DNA from 2 places in the Acidovorax bellezanensis genome. Region 1 is predicted to be linked to the other one. Evidence: riboswitches for the same ligand, from Rfam matches in the RefSeq annotation. Region 1 holds a riboswitch; the other holds the start of a gene.
What was found. A riboswitch is a leader RNA that binds a small molecule or an ion and turns the genes downstream of it on or off. The one in region 1 is predicted to bind glycine.

Region 1 (7,254 bases):
CGGCTCATGGATGGTGGGGCAGTGGCCGTACGGTAGAGGAACTCGCAGACGCCGCGCAGTGTAAGCCCGGCCCTCAATCACCACAAGCGCGGCAGGGTAGAAGGCGGACAACCCACTCAGTTATCCATGGCCCATGCAAGCAGCGCGCCCCGGAAAGGGGCGCATCAATACTCGTTCAGAGGGATACAGCTGCAAAAGAGGTTGCGGTCGCCATGCACGTTGTCGATACGCGCCACTGGCGGCCAGTACTTGGCGTGGCGCAGTACCGGCACGGGGAAGGCCGCCTGTTCGCGGCTGTAGCCATGGGGCCAGGCGGCGGCCAGCAGCTGCTCGGCGGTGTGCGGGGCGTTCTTGAGCAGGTTGCCTTCGCGCGCGGCGTCGCCGGACTCGATCTGCCGGATTTCTTCACGGATGGCGATCATGGCGTCGATGAAGCGCTCGATTTCCGCCAGCGGCTCGCTTTCCGTGGGCTCTATCATCAAGGTGTTGGGCACGGGAAACGACAGCGTGGGCGCATGCAGGCCGTAGTCGATCAGCCGCTTGGCCACATCCTCGGCCATCACGCCGCTCGTGGCCTTGAAGCCGCGCAGGTCCAGAATGCATTCGTGGCCCACGCGCGCCGGCAGGCCCGGGGCGCTGGCGCTGGCATAAAGCGTGGGGTAGTGCGCCTGCAGGCGGCAACTGATGTAGTTGGCGCTGAGGATGGCGGTTTCGCTGGCGCGGCGCAGGCCCTCGGCGCCCATCATGCGCATGTACATCCAGCTGATGGGCAGCACGGCGGCATTGCCCAGTGGGGCGGCGCTCACCGCGCCCACGCCCGAGACCAGACCGGTCGAGGCATGGCCGGGCAGGAAGGGCACCAGGTCCTGGACCACGCAGACCGGGCCCACGCCCGGGCCGCCGCCGCCATGCGGAATGCAGAAAGTCTTGTGCAGGTTCAAGTGGCTGACATCGCCGCCGAATTCGCCGGGCGCGGCAATGCCCACCATGGCGTTCATGTTGGCGCCGTCGACATAGACGCGCCCGCCGTGCTGGTGCACCAGCGCGCACAGCGCCTCGACCTGGGGCTCGAACACACCATGGGTGCTGGGGTAGGTGATCATCACGCAGGACAGGCGTTCGCTGTACTGCACGCACTTGGCGGCCAGGTCGGTGAGGTCCACATTGCCCTGGGCATCGCAGGCCGTGACCACCACTTCCAGGCCGACCATTTGCGCGCTCGCCGGGTTGGTGCCGTGGGCGCTGGACGGGATCAGGCAGATGTCGCGCTGGCCCTGGCCCTGGGCCGCGTGGAAGGCGCGGATCGCCAGCAGCCCCGCATATTCGCCTTGCGAGCCGGCATTGGGTTGCAGGCTGATGCCCGCATAGCCCGTGGCTTCGCTGAGCCAGGCCCGTAGCTGGGCATCGAGCTGTCGATAGCCGGCCAACTGCTCGGAGGGCGCGAACGGGTGGATATGGGCGAACTCCGGCCAGGTGATGGGAATCATCTCGCTGGTCGCGTTGAGCTTCATGGTGCACGAGCCCAGCGGGATCATGCTGCGGTCCAGCGCCAGGTCCTTGTCCGACAGCCGGCGGATATAGCGCAGCATGGACGTTTCCGCATGGTGGCGATGGAACACCGGATGGGTCAGGAAGTGGCTGCGGCGGCGCAGGGCGGCGGGAATGCGCAGCGCCACGCCGGCTTCAAAGGCTGCGAACTGGGGCAGGGCCTGGCCGGGCGCGGCAAAGATCCGCCACAGCAGTTCGATGTCGGCGCGGGTCGTGGTCTCGTCCAGCGCGATGCATAACGACTCGGGCGAATGCAGGCGCAGATTCGCGCCCAGACTGACGGCGCGCGCGGCCAGGGCCCGCGTCGCCCGCCCGGTGTGCAGGCACAGGGTGTCGAAGGCCCCGTGGTCGGCCACGGAATGGCCCAGCGTTGTGAGCCCCTGGGCCAGGATGGCGGTGTAGCTGGCCACGCGCTGGGCGATGCGCTCCAGGCCCTGGGGGCCGTGGTAGACCGCGTACATGCTGGCGATCACGGCCGGCAGCACCTGGGCGGTGCAGATGTTGCTGGTGGCCTTTTCGCGGCGAATGTGCTGCTCGCGCGTCTGCAAGGCCAGGCGATAGGCCGGCTGGCCCTGGCTGTCGAGGCTGACGCCGACCAGCCGCCCGGGCAGCGAGCGCTTGTAGCTGTCGCGGCAGGCCATGAAAGCCGCATGCGGGCCGCCCGCGCCCATGGGCATGCCCAGGCGCTGGCTGCTGCCGACGACGATGTCGGCGCCCCATTCGCCGGGCGGGGTCAGCAGAGTCAAGGCCAGCAGGTCGGTGGCGACAATGAACGCGGCCTGGCGTGCGTGGGCCTGGATGGCGTCGGCGCTGAAGTCACGGATGCGTCCGTCGGTGCCCGGGTACTGGGCCAGCGCGGCGAAGTAGTCGCCGGCCAGTGCTTTACTCCAGGCCTGGGGTGAATCCGTGAGCACCACTTCAATGTCCAGCGGCGCGGCGCGGGTCTGAATGACTTCCACGGTTTGCGGGTGGGTGTCGCCGGCCACCAGAAAGCGCCGGCTGGTCGACTCCGTCATGCGCAGCGCCAAGGTCATGGCTTCGGCCGCGGCCGTGGCCTCGTCGAGCAGCGAGGCATTGGCGATGGGCATGGCCGTCAGGTCGCAGACCATGGTCTGGAAGTTGATCAGCGCTTCGAGCCGGCCCTGGGAAATTTCTGCCTGGTAAGGCGTGTAGGCGGTGTACCAGGCGGGGTTCTCCAGCACATTGCGCAGGATCACGCCCGGTGTGTGGGTGCCGTAATAGCCCTGGCCGATGAAGCTTTTGAGCACCTGGTTGCCAGCGGCCAGGGCCTTGAGTTCGGCCAGCGCCTGGGCTTCGCCCACGGCTGGGGGCAGGCGCATGGGCTGGCGCCGCGCAATGCCTGGCGGCACGATCTCCTCGATCAGGGCGCGGCGCGACTCGGCGCCGATCGCCGCCAGCATCAGCGCTTCATCTTCCGGGCTCAGCCCGATGTGGCGGGCGATGAACTCGGCGGGGTTCTCTAGGGTGTGTAGCGCGGGAGTGGAAGGCATCGTCATGGCAGAACCTGTGAAAGCAGCGAAAGACCGAAAGCAGACCGCCGGGTGTGAGCCCGGCTCCCCCGCGGGGATTACTCTTGTGTAAAGGCCGTGTACGTGGCCTCGTCCAGCAAGGCGGACAGCTGCTCCGGATCGCTGAGCTTGATCTTGAAGAACCAGCCCGCGCCCAGTGGATCGGAATTGGCCAGCGAAGGGTCGTCGCGCAGGGCTTCGTTGACTTCGACGATTTCGCCGTTCACGGGCATATAGATGTCGGCCGCGGCCTTGACGGACTCGACCACGCCAGCGACTTCGCCCTGGGCGAAGGTCTTGCCGACTTCGGGCAGCTCGACGAACACCACGTCACCCAGCGCATCCTGGGCATGCACGGTGATGCCGACGACAGCAGCGGCCTGGTCGGCGGCGTTGATCCACTCATGGTCTTTGGAAAATTGAACGCTCATGAAGACTCCAAGAAAAAGCAAAAAAGACAGGGTGAGAAAAGCCAGTCCGCACTGTATCCCGTCGCCGGGGGTATTTCGGACATGCTCAGCCGCGGTGGTAGCGACTGGGCACAAAAGGCAGGGGAATGACTTCCATGGGCACGGGCTTGCCGCGCACCAGGGCGTGCAGGCGGGTGCCGGGCGCGGCAAAGGCGGGCTCCACATAGGCCTGGGCAATGGCCTGGTTCAGGCTGGGCGACAGCAGGCCGCTGGTGACCTGGCCGATCTGGCGGCCGCTGTCGTCGTGCAGGGGCGCAGGCTCGCGCACCGGTATGCGTTCCAGCGCCCGCAGGCCCACGCGCTGGCGGCTGCGCAGCGCGGGCTGGTCGATTTGCGCGAGCAGCCGGTCGGCGCCGGGAAAGCCGCCGGCGCGCGCACCGCCTGAGCGGCGCACTTTCTGCACGGCCCACAGCAGGCCGGCTTCGGCCGGGGTGGTGCTGGCGTCGAGCTCGTTGCCGTAGAGGCACATGCCGGCTTCGAGGCGCAGCGAGTTGCGCGCGCCCAGGCCCGCGGGCGCGACTTCGGGGTGGTGCAGCAGGGCCCGGGCAAAGGCTTCGGCCAGCGGGCCGGGCAGGGAAATCTCAAAACCGTCTTCGCCGGTATAACCGCTGCGGGTGATGAACAGCTCGCAGCCTTCCCAGACAAAGGCCGCGCCGTCCATGAACAGCAGCTGCTGCACGCCGGGCACCAACTGCTGCAGCACGCTCGCGGCGAGCGGGCCTTGCAGGGCCAGCAAGGCCTGCTCGCCCAGGGGCTCGATCTCGCAGAGGTTGGCGATACGGGCTTGCAGATGGGCCAGGTCGGCCTTCTTGCAGGCGCCGTTGACCACCAGCAGGAAGTCGTTGCCGCGGTTGACCAGCATCAAGTCGTCGAGGATGCCGGCCTGGTCATTGAGCAGCAGGCCGTAGCGCTGGCGGTTGACGGCCAGGTCTTGCAGGTCCATGGGCATCAGCGATTCGAGCGCCGCAGCGGCGCCGCCGCCGACCAGGCGCAGCTGGCCCATGTGGGAGACATCGAACAGGCTCGCGGATTGGCGGGTCTGGGTGTGTTCGGCCATCAGGCCGGCCGGGAATTGCACCGGCATGTGGTAGCCGGCGAATTCCACCATGCGCGCGCCCAGTTCCAGGTGCAGGGAGTGCAGCGGTGTGTGCAGCAGCTCGCCCGGCGCGGCGCTGGGGAAATGGGGAGCGGAGGGGCAGGGCACAGCGGTCATGGTCGGTCTCTCCAAGGCAGGCACGGCGCCGGGGCCGCGCATGCACAAGCATGGCACAGTCCGTGGCGATCGAATGCCCTGCTGTCCGCTTTACCTGAGAGATTCACCGACGCCGGTGGGCGTGGGTTTGCTCCTTCGGTGGGCGACCGTGCCGTGTCCGGCGGCCGCCTCTCTCCAGCCAGGCACGCCCGCGCGATGGCGGACGTTGGTCAGTCCTTTTGCCTGAGCGTTTGGGGCGGGAAGCTCCTGCGCCTTCGGCGGTGCGACGTGCAGCCAGCGGCCGCGCAGCACTCTCTCCTGACAGCGCAAATTCTACCGGCTTCGCGCGCATTCCGGGCGCACGGACCGCCGGTTTCCTGCCCATATGCAAATTCCCGCCAGCGATAAGGCAGTGCCTACACTGGCGCCAGATTTTGCCAATACTCTGGAGACTTGCAATGCCACTCACCCTGGGCGACACCCTGTCATGGCCTGCGCGCTACCTGCCCCACAAGACGGCCCTGGTGGCTTGGGATGGGGGCCAGCGCCGCGCCTGGACCTATGCGCAACTAGAAGCCGAGGTCAACCGCCACGCCCATGGCTTGCAGGCGCTGGGCCTGGCGCGCGGCGATGTGGTGGCCGCGTTTCTCTACAACACGCCGGCCTTTGTCTTCACTTTGCTGGCCGCGGCGCGCATAGGCGCCGTGTTCAATCCCATCAACTACCGGCTCGCGCCGCAGGAGCTGGCCTTCATCCTGGGCGACGGCCAGGCCCGCGCTCTGGTGTTCGAGCGCGAAGGCGCCGAAGTCGTGGCCCGTGCCCAGGCCTTGCTGGCGGGCGAGAGCGCCGGCGTGGCCCACTGGATTTACGCCGACGAGGGAGTTGGCGATGTCTCGCCCGCAGGCACGACAGCGCGTCTGAGCGCGCTGGCCGCAGGCCAATCCAGCCAGGCGCCGGCCATCGCCGTGGACGAAACCGACCCCTGCATCCTGATGTACACCAGCGGCACGACGGGCCGGCCCAAGGGCGTGCTGCACACCCACCGCAGCAAGATCGCGCACAACGCCTTGATGCACCAGGTGATGCAGTTCAGGCGCGAAGACGTAGGCCTGTCGCTGGCGCCGCTCAACCATACGGCCGAGCTGCACACCAGTTTCCTGCCGCGTCTGCAGGTGGGCTCGACGCTGGTGCTGCAGCGGCGCTTTGACGCGGCCGAGGCCTGGCGCCTGGTCGAGGAAGAAAAAGTCAGCTTCTTCTTTGCCGCGCCGACCATGGTCTCCATGCTGCTCAACGCGCCCGAACTCGCCGCGCGCGACACCCGCAGCCTGCGCCTGGTGGAGTATGGCGGCGCGTCCATGGCGCCGCACCTGATACGCGAATGGACGCGCCAGGTGGGCTCGGGCCTGGTCCAGGTGTTCGGCACCACCGAAATGGGCCCTTGCATGTCGGTGCTCTATCCGCACGAGCAGCTGTCGCATGCGGGCTCGGCCGGACTGCCGGCGCTGAGCCATGACCTGGTCGTGGCCCAGCTGCCCGCGGACGGCAGCCCCAGTGATCCGGCGCAGCCTTGCACCGTCGGCGAAGTCGGTGAAATCCTGGTGCGCGGCCCCTGCATGATGGCCGGCTACCTCCACCGCCCCGAAGCCAATGCGCGCGCCCTGGCCCATGGCTGGTACCACACGGGCGACATGGGCCATCTCGACGCCGACGGCTACCTGTGGATACGCGACCGGCTGGACTACATGATCAATTCGGGCGCCGAGAACGTCTACCCGCGCGAAGTCGAGGATGCCTTGATCGAGCATCCGGGCGTGCTGGAAGTGGCCGTGGTCGGCGAGGCCGATGCGCGCTGGGGCCAGGTGGTGGTGGCGCATGTGGTGCGCAAGGGCGCGGCCCCGGCCGACGCCACCTTGCTCGATGCCTACCTGGTGCAGGGCGATCGTCTGGCACCCTACAAGCGGCCGCGGCGCTACCATTTTGTCGATAGCCTGCCCAAGACCACCAGCGGCAAGATACAAAAGCACTTGCTGCGCGTGCCGGCCTAGCCCGCGGGCCGGGCCTCTTCACAGGAGAGATGCCATGCCCATGCCCGAACGCATATTCGATCTGCACACGCATTTGTTCAATGCGCGTTATGTGCCGCTGGCCAGCCTGATCGCCCACGCCATGGGCCGGGACGAAAGCCGCCTGGCCCAGCAGGTCGCGCGTCTGCTGCAGGCCTTGACCGGTTCGGCCTATGCGGCGGTGCCGGTCGAAGCCGTGTTCGCGCAGTCGCCCCTGGATGCGCTGCAAGAGGAGTGCCTGGAACATATCTGGCGTGTCGCCGAGCACGAATTGCTGCTCAGCACCGGTTCGCTGGCGGCCATGGAGCTGGGGCCGGCGCCGCTGCTGGACCAGGCGCTGGATGCGCCGGTGTTCGACCGATTGCGCGCATCGGAGCTGATGGAAATCCTCGACAGTCTGGACCGCGTGGACTACGCCGCCGAAGGCTGGTCCGTGCCGCTGCCGACGGATG
Region 2 (7,254 bases), 120 kb from region 1:
GCGCTGACCGCCGGCCGCAAACCGCAGCCTGGCGCCTGGCTGGGCGCGGTCTGGCGGCAACTCGCCCAGGCCCAGCAGATCACCGTAGAAATGCTGCATGGCCTGCGCGCTGCCGGCGCGAAACGCCAGTTGCAAGTGGTGAACGCCGCTGATGCTCATGCGCCGCCCTGTGCAGACGTGTTGCAGCTGTGGGCCCGCGCCGGGGCGATGCCGCGCAGCGCGATGCGGCGCACCCGTTTGCGCGCGCGCACCGGCGCAATCAGGTTCCAGCTGGCCGCCGTCGTGGCGATCAGCTGCAACGCGGGCCAAGCCGGGCCGGGCCGGGCGATGCCACAGGCTGCGGACTGCAGGCAGGTCTTCATGGGGGTTCTCCTTGCGGCGCCGGACCTTGCCGGCCCCTGCTTACTTGCGGGTATAGATCTGGTCAAAGCTGCCGCCGTCGGCAAAGTGCGCCTTGTCCGCCTTGGCCCAGCCGCCAAATGCCTGGTCGATGGTCACCAGCGCCAGCTTGGGGAAGGTGCTGGCGAACTGGGCCTTGGCCTTTTCCGAAGTCGGGCGGTAGAAGTTGCGACCGGCAATCTCCTGGCCTTCGTCCGAATACAGGTACTTGAGGTATTCCTCGGCCACGGCGCGTGTGCCGCGCTTGTCGACCACCTTGTCGACCACGGCCACCGAGGGCTCGGCCAGGATGGAAAGCGAAGGCACGACGATGTCGAACTTGTCGCGGCCGAACTCCTTGAGCGCCAGGAATGCTTCGTTCTCCCAGGCCAGCAGGACATCGCCCACGCCGCGCTGCACGAACGTGATGGTCGAGCCGCGCGCGCCGGTGTCGAGCACGGGCACGTTCTGGTAGAGCTTGCCGACGAATTCCTTGGCTTGGGGCTCGCCGCCGTACTTGCGCTTGGCAAACTCCCAGGCCGCGAGGTAGTTCCAGCGCGCGCCGCCCGAGGTCTTGGGGTTGGGGGTGATCACCTGCACGCCGGGCTTGATCAAGTCATCCCAGTCCTTGATGGCCTTGGGGTTGCCTTTCTTCACCAGGAACACGATGGTCGAGCTGTAGGGCGCGGAGTTGTGCGGCAGGCGTTTTTGCCAATCAGCGTTCACCTGACCGCCGTTCTTGACCACGGCGTCGATGTCGCCGGCCAGCGCCAGCGTGGCCACATCGGCGTCGATGCCGTCGATGATGGAGCGCGCCTGCTTGCCCGAGCCGCCATGCGATTGCTTGACCGACACCACCTGCCCGGTCTTGGCTTTCCAGTGCTTGGCGAAGGCCTGGTTGTACTCGGCGTACAGCTCGCGCGTGGGGTCGTAGGAGACATTCAGCAGCGTCAAGGACTGGGCCATGGCCGGAGCCGCCGTGAGTGCAAGGCTGGAGGTCAGCGCAAGAAGTACTGGAAACTTGATAAAGTGACGGCGAATTGTCATTTGGGCCTTGATGAAGGTTGCAATCAGCGGTTCTTCGCTGCTGTTTGCATTCTGAAACCAGCCCATCAAAACTTAAACCAATAAGATTTCAGTTCGTTATATCCAAAACATCTGAAGTCAGCACAAGGACCTCTCCCCATGGCACGTACCGTTCACTGCATCAAGCTCGACAAAGACGCTGAAGGCCTGGACTTTCCTCCCTATCCCGGCGAGCTGGGCAAGCGCATCTGGGAAAGCGTCAGCAAGGAAGCCTGGGCTGGCTGGCTCAAGCACCAGACCATGCTGGTCAATGAAAACCGCCTGAACCTGGCCGACGCCCGCGCGCGCCAGTACCTGGCACGCCAGATGGAAAACCATTTCTTCGGCGGCGGTGCCGACGCCGCTGCCGGCTACGTGCCTCCTACCGAGTAAGAAGCTCAGCCCCCGCATTGACGGGGGCACCGGGAGGACGGGATAATCCCATCTTTCTGCGGGAGAGCAAGGCGCCAGGCGCTTTCACCGAAGGCGCAAACTCCCATAATCGCTCAGGTACCCGGAACCGCAGAAATCATTCGCCAACTGGAGAGAAGTCGAGGTTTCGCTCGACTCACCGAAGGGGCAAGCGCTGACCCAGCGCCCAAACTCTCAGGTAAAAAGGACAGCGGGAGAGGCGTGCCAGCACCGTCAGGGACGGACTGGCTTCTACACAAAGTTGTCCTCCGTGTCTTCTCCCCTTCCCGCGCTCCAGCCCCTGGCCACTCCCATCGACACCATGTTGGTGATCTACCTCGTGGCGATCACCGCCGAAGCCATGTCCGGCGCCCTGGCCGCCGGCCGGCGCAACATGGACATCTTCGGCGTCGCCGTGATTGCCTTTGTCACTGCCCTGGGCGGCGGCACCATCCGCGACATGGTGCTGGGCCATTTCCCCATAGGCTGGACCCAGCACCCCGAATACGTCTACCTGGTCATTTCCGCCGGCCTGCTGACCACGCTGATCGCGCGCCATCTGCTGCGCCTCAAGCAGCTGTTCCTGCTGCTGGACGCCATGGGCCTGATCGCGTTCTCGCTGATCGGCTGCAACGTCGCGCTGCAGCTGAACTACCCGCTGGTCGTGGTCATCATTTCCGGCATGCTCACCGGCATCAGCGGCGGTATCCTGCGCGACGTACTGTGCAACCAGGTCCCGGTGGTGTTCCGGCGCGAGCTCTATGCCAGCGTGTCGCTGGCGGTGTGCGTGCTGTTCCTGGTGTTGCGGGCCTTCGAAGTCAACACCGGCATCAGCACCGCCATCTGCTTTGCCGGCGGCCTGGCGATGCGCATGATGGCCATCCACTTCAAATGGCGCCTGCCCACGTTCTCCTACCAGCAGCGCTGGGAGTGAGGCCTTTTCCTGATTTCCATGTCCGAAACCATTGACTGGCTGCCCGACGGCACGCCTTACAGCCCCCGCTTCTCGGACCGCTACCACAGCGAAAACGGCGGCCTGGACCAGGCCCGCCAGGTGTTTCTCGCCGGCTGCGGCCTGCCTGCGGCCTGGGCCCACCAGCCCCAGTGGCGCATCCTGGAAACCGGCTTCGGCTTCGGGCTGAATTTTCTCGTCACCTGGGCCGCGTGGAAAGCCGACCCCGCCCGCCCCGAGCGCCTGCATTTCGTCTCCGTCGAAGCCTATCCGGTCAGCAGCGACGACATGCGCCGCGCCGCGCCCCGCGATCCGGCGCTGCGCCCGCTGGCCGAGCATCTGGCCGACCAGTTCTGGGGCCTGCTGCCCGGCGTGCACCGCCTGTCGTTCGAAGGCGGGCGGGTGCTGCTGACGCTGTACATAGGCGACGCCCGCGCCCAGCTGCGCCAGCAGTTGCCGACCGTGGACTCGGTCTACCTCGACGGCTTCAGCCCCAAGTGCAACCCCGAACTGTGGGATGCCTACACCTTGCAGGCCGTGGCGCGCTGTTGCCGCCGCGGCACGCGCCTGGCCAGCTGGACCATTGCCCGGGCCGTGCGCGACGCCCTGAGCCAACACGGCTTCGAGGTGCAAAAAATGCCGGGCGTGCCGCCCAAGCGCGACAACCTCCAGGCCTGCTTCGCGCCGCGCTGGGAGCCGCGCCGCGCCAGCGACGCCTGGGCCCGGCCCATGGCGCTGCCGCCCATCGACCAGCGCCACTGCATCGTGATCGGCGGCGGGCTGGCCGGAGCCTCCGTGGCCTACCAGCTCGCGCAGCGCGGCTGGCAGGTGCGGGTGCTGGACCAGGCCGAAGCGCCCGCCGCCGGCGCCTCGGGCCTGCCGGCAGGCCTGCTCGCCCCCCATGTCTCGCCCGATGACAGCCTGCTGTCGCGCCTGTCGCGCAGCGGCGTGCGCACCGGCTTGCAACATGCCCAGGCCCTGCTGGTGCCGGGCCGCGACTGGCAGCACTGCGGCGTGCTCGAACACCGCGTGGAAAGCAGCGACGGCCAGATCGGCCTGCCGCGCGACTGGCAGCTCGAAGGCAAGCCCGCCACGGAAGACGCGCGCCCCCACCCCGGCCGCGACTGGAGCCGCCCGGCCGACGCCGCGCAGCGCGCCCTCGCGGGCCTGCACGCCGACCAGCCCGCTTGCTGGCATGCCCAGGCCGGCTGGATACGGCCGGCCCAGCTGGTGCGTGCCCTGCTGGCCCAGCCAGGCATCCATTGGCAAGGCCGCAGCACCGTCGCCCAGTTGCGCCAGTGCGCAAGCGACGCAGCGCCCGCCTGGCAAGCCCTCGACGCCCAAGGCCAGGTGCTGGCCCAGGCGCCGCTGGTGGTGGTGGCCACGGGCTATGGCAGCGACCAGTTGCTGCCCGCCAGCTGGCCTTTGCAGCGCATGCGCGGCCAGGTCTCCTGGGGCACCGAGACCGACGACCTCGCCCAGGCCCTGCCGCCCTTTCCTGTCAACGGCAAGGGCAGCCTGGTGCCGCATATTCCCCTCGACAACAGCCGCTCAGGGGGCACTTCTTCCACCGGCTGGTTCATGGGCTCGACTTTCGAGCGCGACATCGACCAACTGCCACCGTCTCCCGCCGACCAGACCGCGGCCCATGCGGCCAACTGGCAACGGCTGCAAGCCCTGCTGCCCGATCATGCGAAGGCGCTCGCGCCGGCGTTCACCGGCCCGCAGACACCCCAACTGTGGGCCGGCGTGCGCCTGGCTTCGTTGGACCGCCTGCCCGTGGTCGGCCCGGTCGACCCCGTAGGCCAGCCCGGTCTCTGGGTCAGCACGGCCATGGGCGCGCGCGGCATCACCCTGGCCCTGCTGTGCGGCGAACTGCTGGCAGCGCAGTTGCACGACGAGCCTCTGCCCCTGGACGCCAAGCTGGCCAAGGCCTTGTCGACCCAGCGCCTGCCATCGCCCTCGCCGGCGTAAGGGCCGAACTGCGCCTCGCGCGCACCTCAATCGGTCGCCAGGCCGCGCCAGCCTTGGTGCATATGCTTATTCGCATAAAGGAAGCACAAAACAATAGTTTGTTTCCCTTGTGCCGCCCCCTACAGTCGGGCCCATGCAAGTTCTGAGCACACGCCCCCACAGCCGTCCCCCGGCTTTGGGCGCGCGCTCGTACTTACCGCATTCGGCCGGCCCGTCAGAGGCTGGGCTCCACCGGTTTTCCCACTGAACCGCCATGTACCAATACACCCCCTTTGACCAGGAATTCGTGAAGCTGCGCGCCGATCAGTTCCGTGACCAACTCGAACGCTGGCAAGCCGGCAAGCTGCCGGAAGACGACTTCCGCCCGCTGCGCCTGCAAAACGGCTGGTATGTACAGCGCTACGCGCCCATGCTGCGCGTGGCCGTGCCCTACGGCGAAATCGCCAGCCGCCAGATCCGTGTGCTGGCGCGCATTGCGCGCGAATACGACGAGCCCGAAGCAGCCGTATTCCAGGCCGCCATGGAAGGCCAGGGCCTGCTGGGCACGACTTTCCTGCCCAAGAACTGCGCCCACTTCACCACGCGCACCAATGTGCAGTTCAACTGGATTCCGCTGTCCAAGGCCGCCGATGTGATGGACCTGCTGGCCAGCGTGGACATGCACGGCATCCAGACCAGCGGCAACTGCATCCGCAACACCACCACCGACGCGCTGGCCGGCGTGGCCATCGATGAAATCATCGACCCTCGCCCCTACGCCGAAATCCTGCGCCAGTGGACCACGCTGCACCCCGAGTTCGCTTTCCTGCCGCGCAAGTTCAAGATCGCCATCAGCGGCGCCGAGGAAGACCGCGCCGCCACGGGCTGGCACGACGTGGGCCTGCACCTGGTGAAGAACGAGGCCGGCGAGATCGGCTTCAAGGTCTTTGTCGGCGGCGGCATGGGCCGCACGCCGGTCATCGCCACGCAGATCCGTGCGTTCCTGCCCTGGAACCAGATCATGAATTACATCGAGGCCATCGTGCGCGTGTACAACGAGCACGGCCGCCGCGACAACAAGTACAAGGCCCGGATCAAGATCCTGGTCAAGTCCGAAGGACAGCAGTACATCGACGACGTGGAAGAAGAGTACCGCCAGATCGTGGAAATCGACGGCGGCCCGCACACCATTCCCCAGGCCGAGCTCGACCGCGTCAAGGCCTGCTTTGCCGACCCGCAGCTGCCCGACCTGCCCCAGCTCACGCCGGCCCAGATCGAACAGACCCTGCTGAGCCATGCCGCCGCCCACCCCGCGTTCTCGCGCTGGCTGTCGCGCAATGTCCATGCCCACCGCAACCCCCAGCTGCGCGCCGTGACGCTGTCGTTCAAGCGCCTGGGCCAGGCCCCTGGCGATGCCACGGCCGACCAGCTCGACGCGCTGGCCGAACTGGTCGACCGCTTCTCCTCGGGCGAAGCCCGCGTGACCCATGAGCAGAACGTGCTGCTGCCCTGGGTGCCGGTGAGCGAACTGTTCGCCCTGTGGGAGCAGGCCAAGGCCCTGGGCCTGACCAGCGCCAACGTGCAACTGCTGACCGACATGATTGCCTGCCCCGGCGGCGACTTCTGCGCCCTGGCCAATGCACGCTCGCTGCCTATCGCCGAAGCCATCACCCAGCGCTACCAGGATCTGGACGAGCTCGACGACATCGGCCCCATCGACCTGCACATCAGCGGCTGCATCAACAGCTGCGGCCACCACCACAGCGGCCACATCGGCATTCTGGGCGTCGACAAGGACGGCAAGGAGTGGTATCAGGTCACGCTGGGCGGCTCCGACGGCGCCCACCTGTCGGGCGCACCTGTCGCCGGCAAGGCCATCGGTCCCTCGTTCTCGGCGGCCGAAGTGCCCGACGTGATCGAGGCCGTGCTGGCCACCTACCGCGACCAGCGCACGCCCGGCGAGCGCTTTCAGGACACCGTGCGCCGCCTGGGCCTGGACCTGTTCAAGGAAGCCGGCAAGGCCGCGCGCCACCCCGCGCCCATCGAAGTCGAAGCCGAAGCCACGGCCTGAGCCCCGCCACCCTATCCGCTTGAGACCATGAAAATCCTAGCCTCCCACGAACACCTCGCCCCGACCGAGGGCGATGCCAGCCAGGTGGCGCTGGCCAACGATGGCGATGCCATGGCGCTGCCGCTTGAGGGCGTGACGCGCATCGACCTGCACTTTCCCCAGTTCACCGATGGCCGCGCTTTCAGCCAGGCCTACCTGCTGCGCCGCCGGCGCGGCTTCACCGGCGAGCTGCGCGCCACGGGCGACGTGCTGATCGACCAACTGGTGCTGATGCAGCGCACCGGCTTCAGCGCCGCCGTGCTGCGCGCCGATGTCGATGCTTCGGCCGCCCAGCGCCAGTTCGAGCGCTTTGCGCGCTACTACCAGGGCGATGCGGTGCAGACCGCGCCCATTTTTGCACCACAGGAGGCGTGATGAGCAGCGC

Region 2: another riboswitch for glycine. It lies ahead of N0K08_RS16345 (trimeric intracellular cation channel family protein); the one in region 1 lies ahead of gcvT (glycine cleavage system aminomethyltransferase GcvT).

Annotation. Positions count from the first base shown of each region.
Region 1 is NZ_JAODYH010000007.1:392,937-400,190, reverse strand. Features, by position in the region: gene N0K08_RS15830 (PAS domain-containing hybrid sensor histidine kinase/response regulator) at 1-8, opposite strand, end outside; gene gcvP (aminomethyl-transferring glycine dehydrogenase) at 165-3,065, opposite strand; gene gcvH (glycine cleavage system protein GcvH) at 3,137-3,508, opposite strand; gene gcvT (glycine cleavage system aminomethyltransferase GcvT) at 3,594-4,760, opposite strand; glycine riboswitch at 4,832-4,948, opposite strand; glycine riboswitch at 4,961-5,070, opposite strand; gene N0K08_RS15810 (fatty acid--CoA ligase) at 5,198-6,784, shown strand; gene N0K08_RS15805 (amidohydrolase family protein) at 6,819-7,254, shown strand, end outside.
Region 2 is NZ_JAODYH010000007.1:513,005-520,258, forward strand. Features, by position in the region: gene N0K08_RS16325 (VOC family protein) at 1-159, opposite strand, end outside; gene N0K08_RS16330 (hypothetical protein) at 156-362, opposite strand; gene N0K08_RS16335 (sulfate ABC transporter substrate-binding protein) at 403-1,425, opposite strand; gene N0K08_RS16340 (oxidative damage protection protein) at 1,564-1,836, shown strand; glycine riboswitch at 1,886-1,976, shown strand; gene N0K08_RS16345 (trimeric intracellular cation channel family protein) at 2,177-2,788, shown strand; gene mnmC (FAD-dependent 5-carboxymethylaminomethyl-2-thiouridine(34) oxidoreductase MnmC) at 2,807-4,780, shown strand; gene N0K08_RS16355 (nitrite/sulfite reductase) at 5,034-6,830, shown strand; gene N0K08_RS16360 (DUF934 domain-containing protein) at 6,858-7,244, shown strand; gene N0K08_RS16365 (phosphoadenylyl-sulfate reductase) at 7,244-7,254, shown strand, end outside.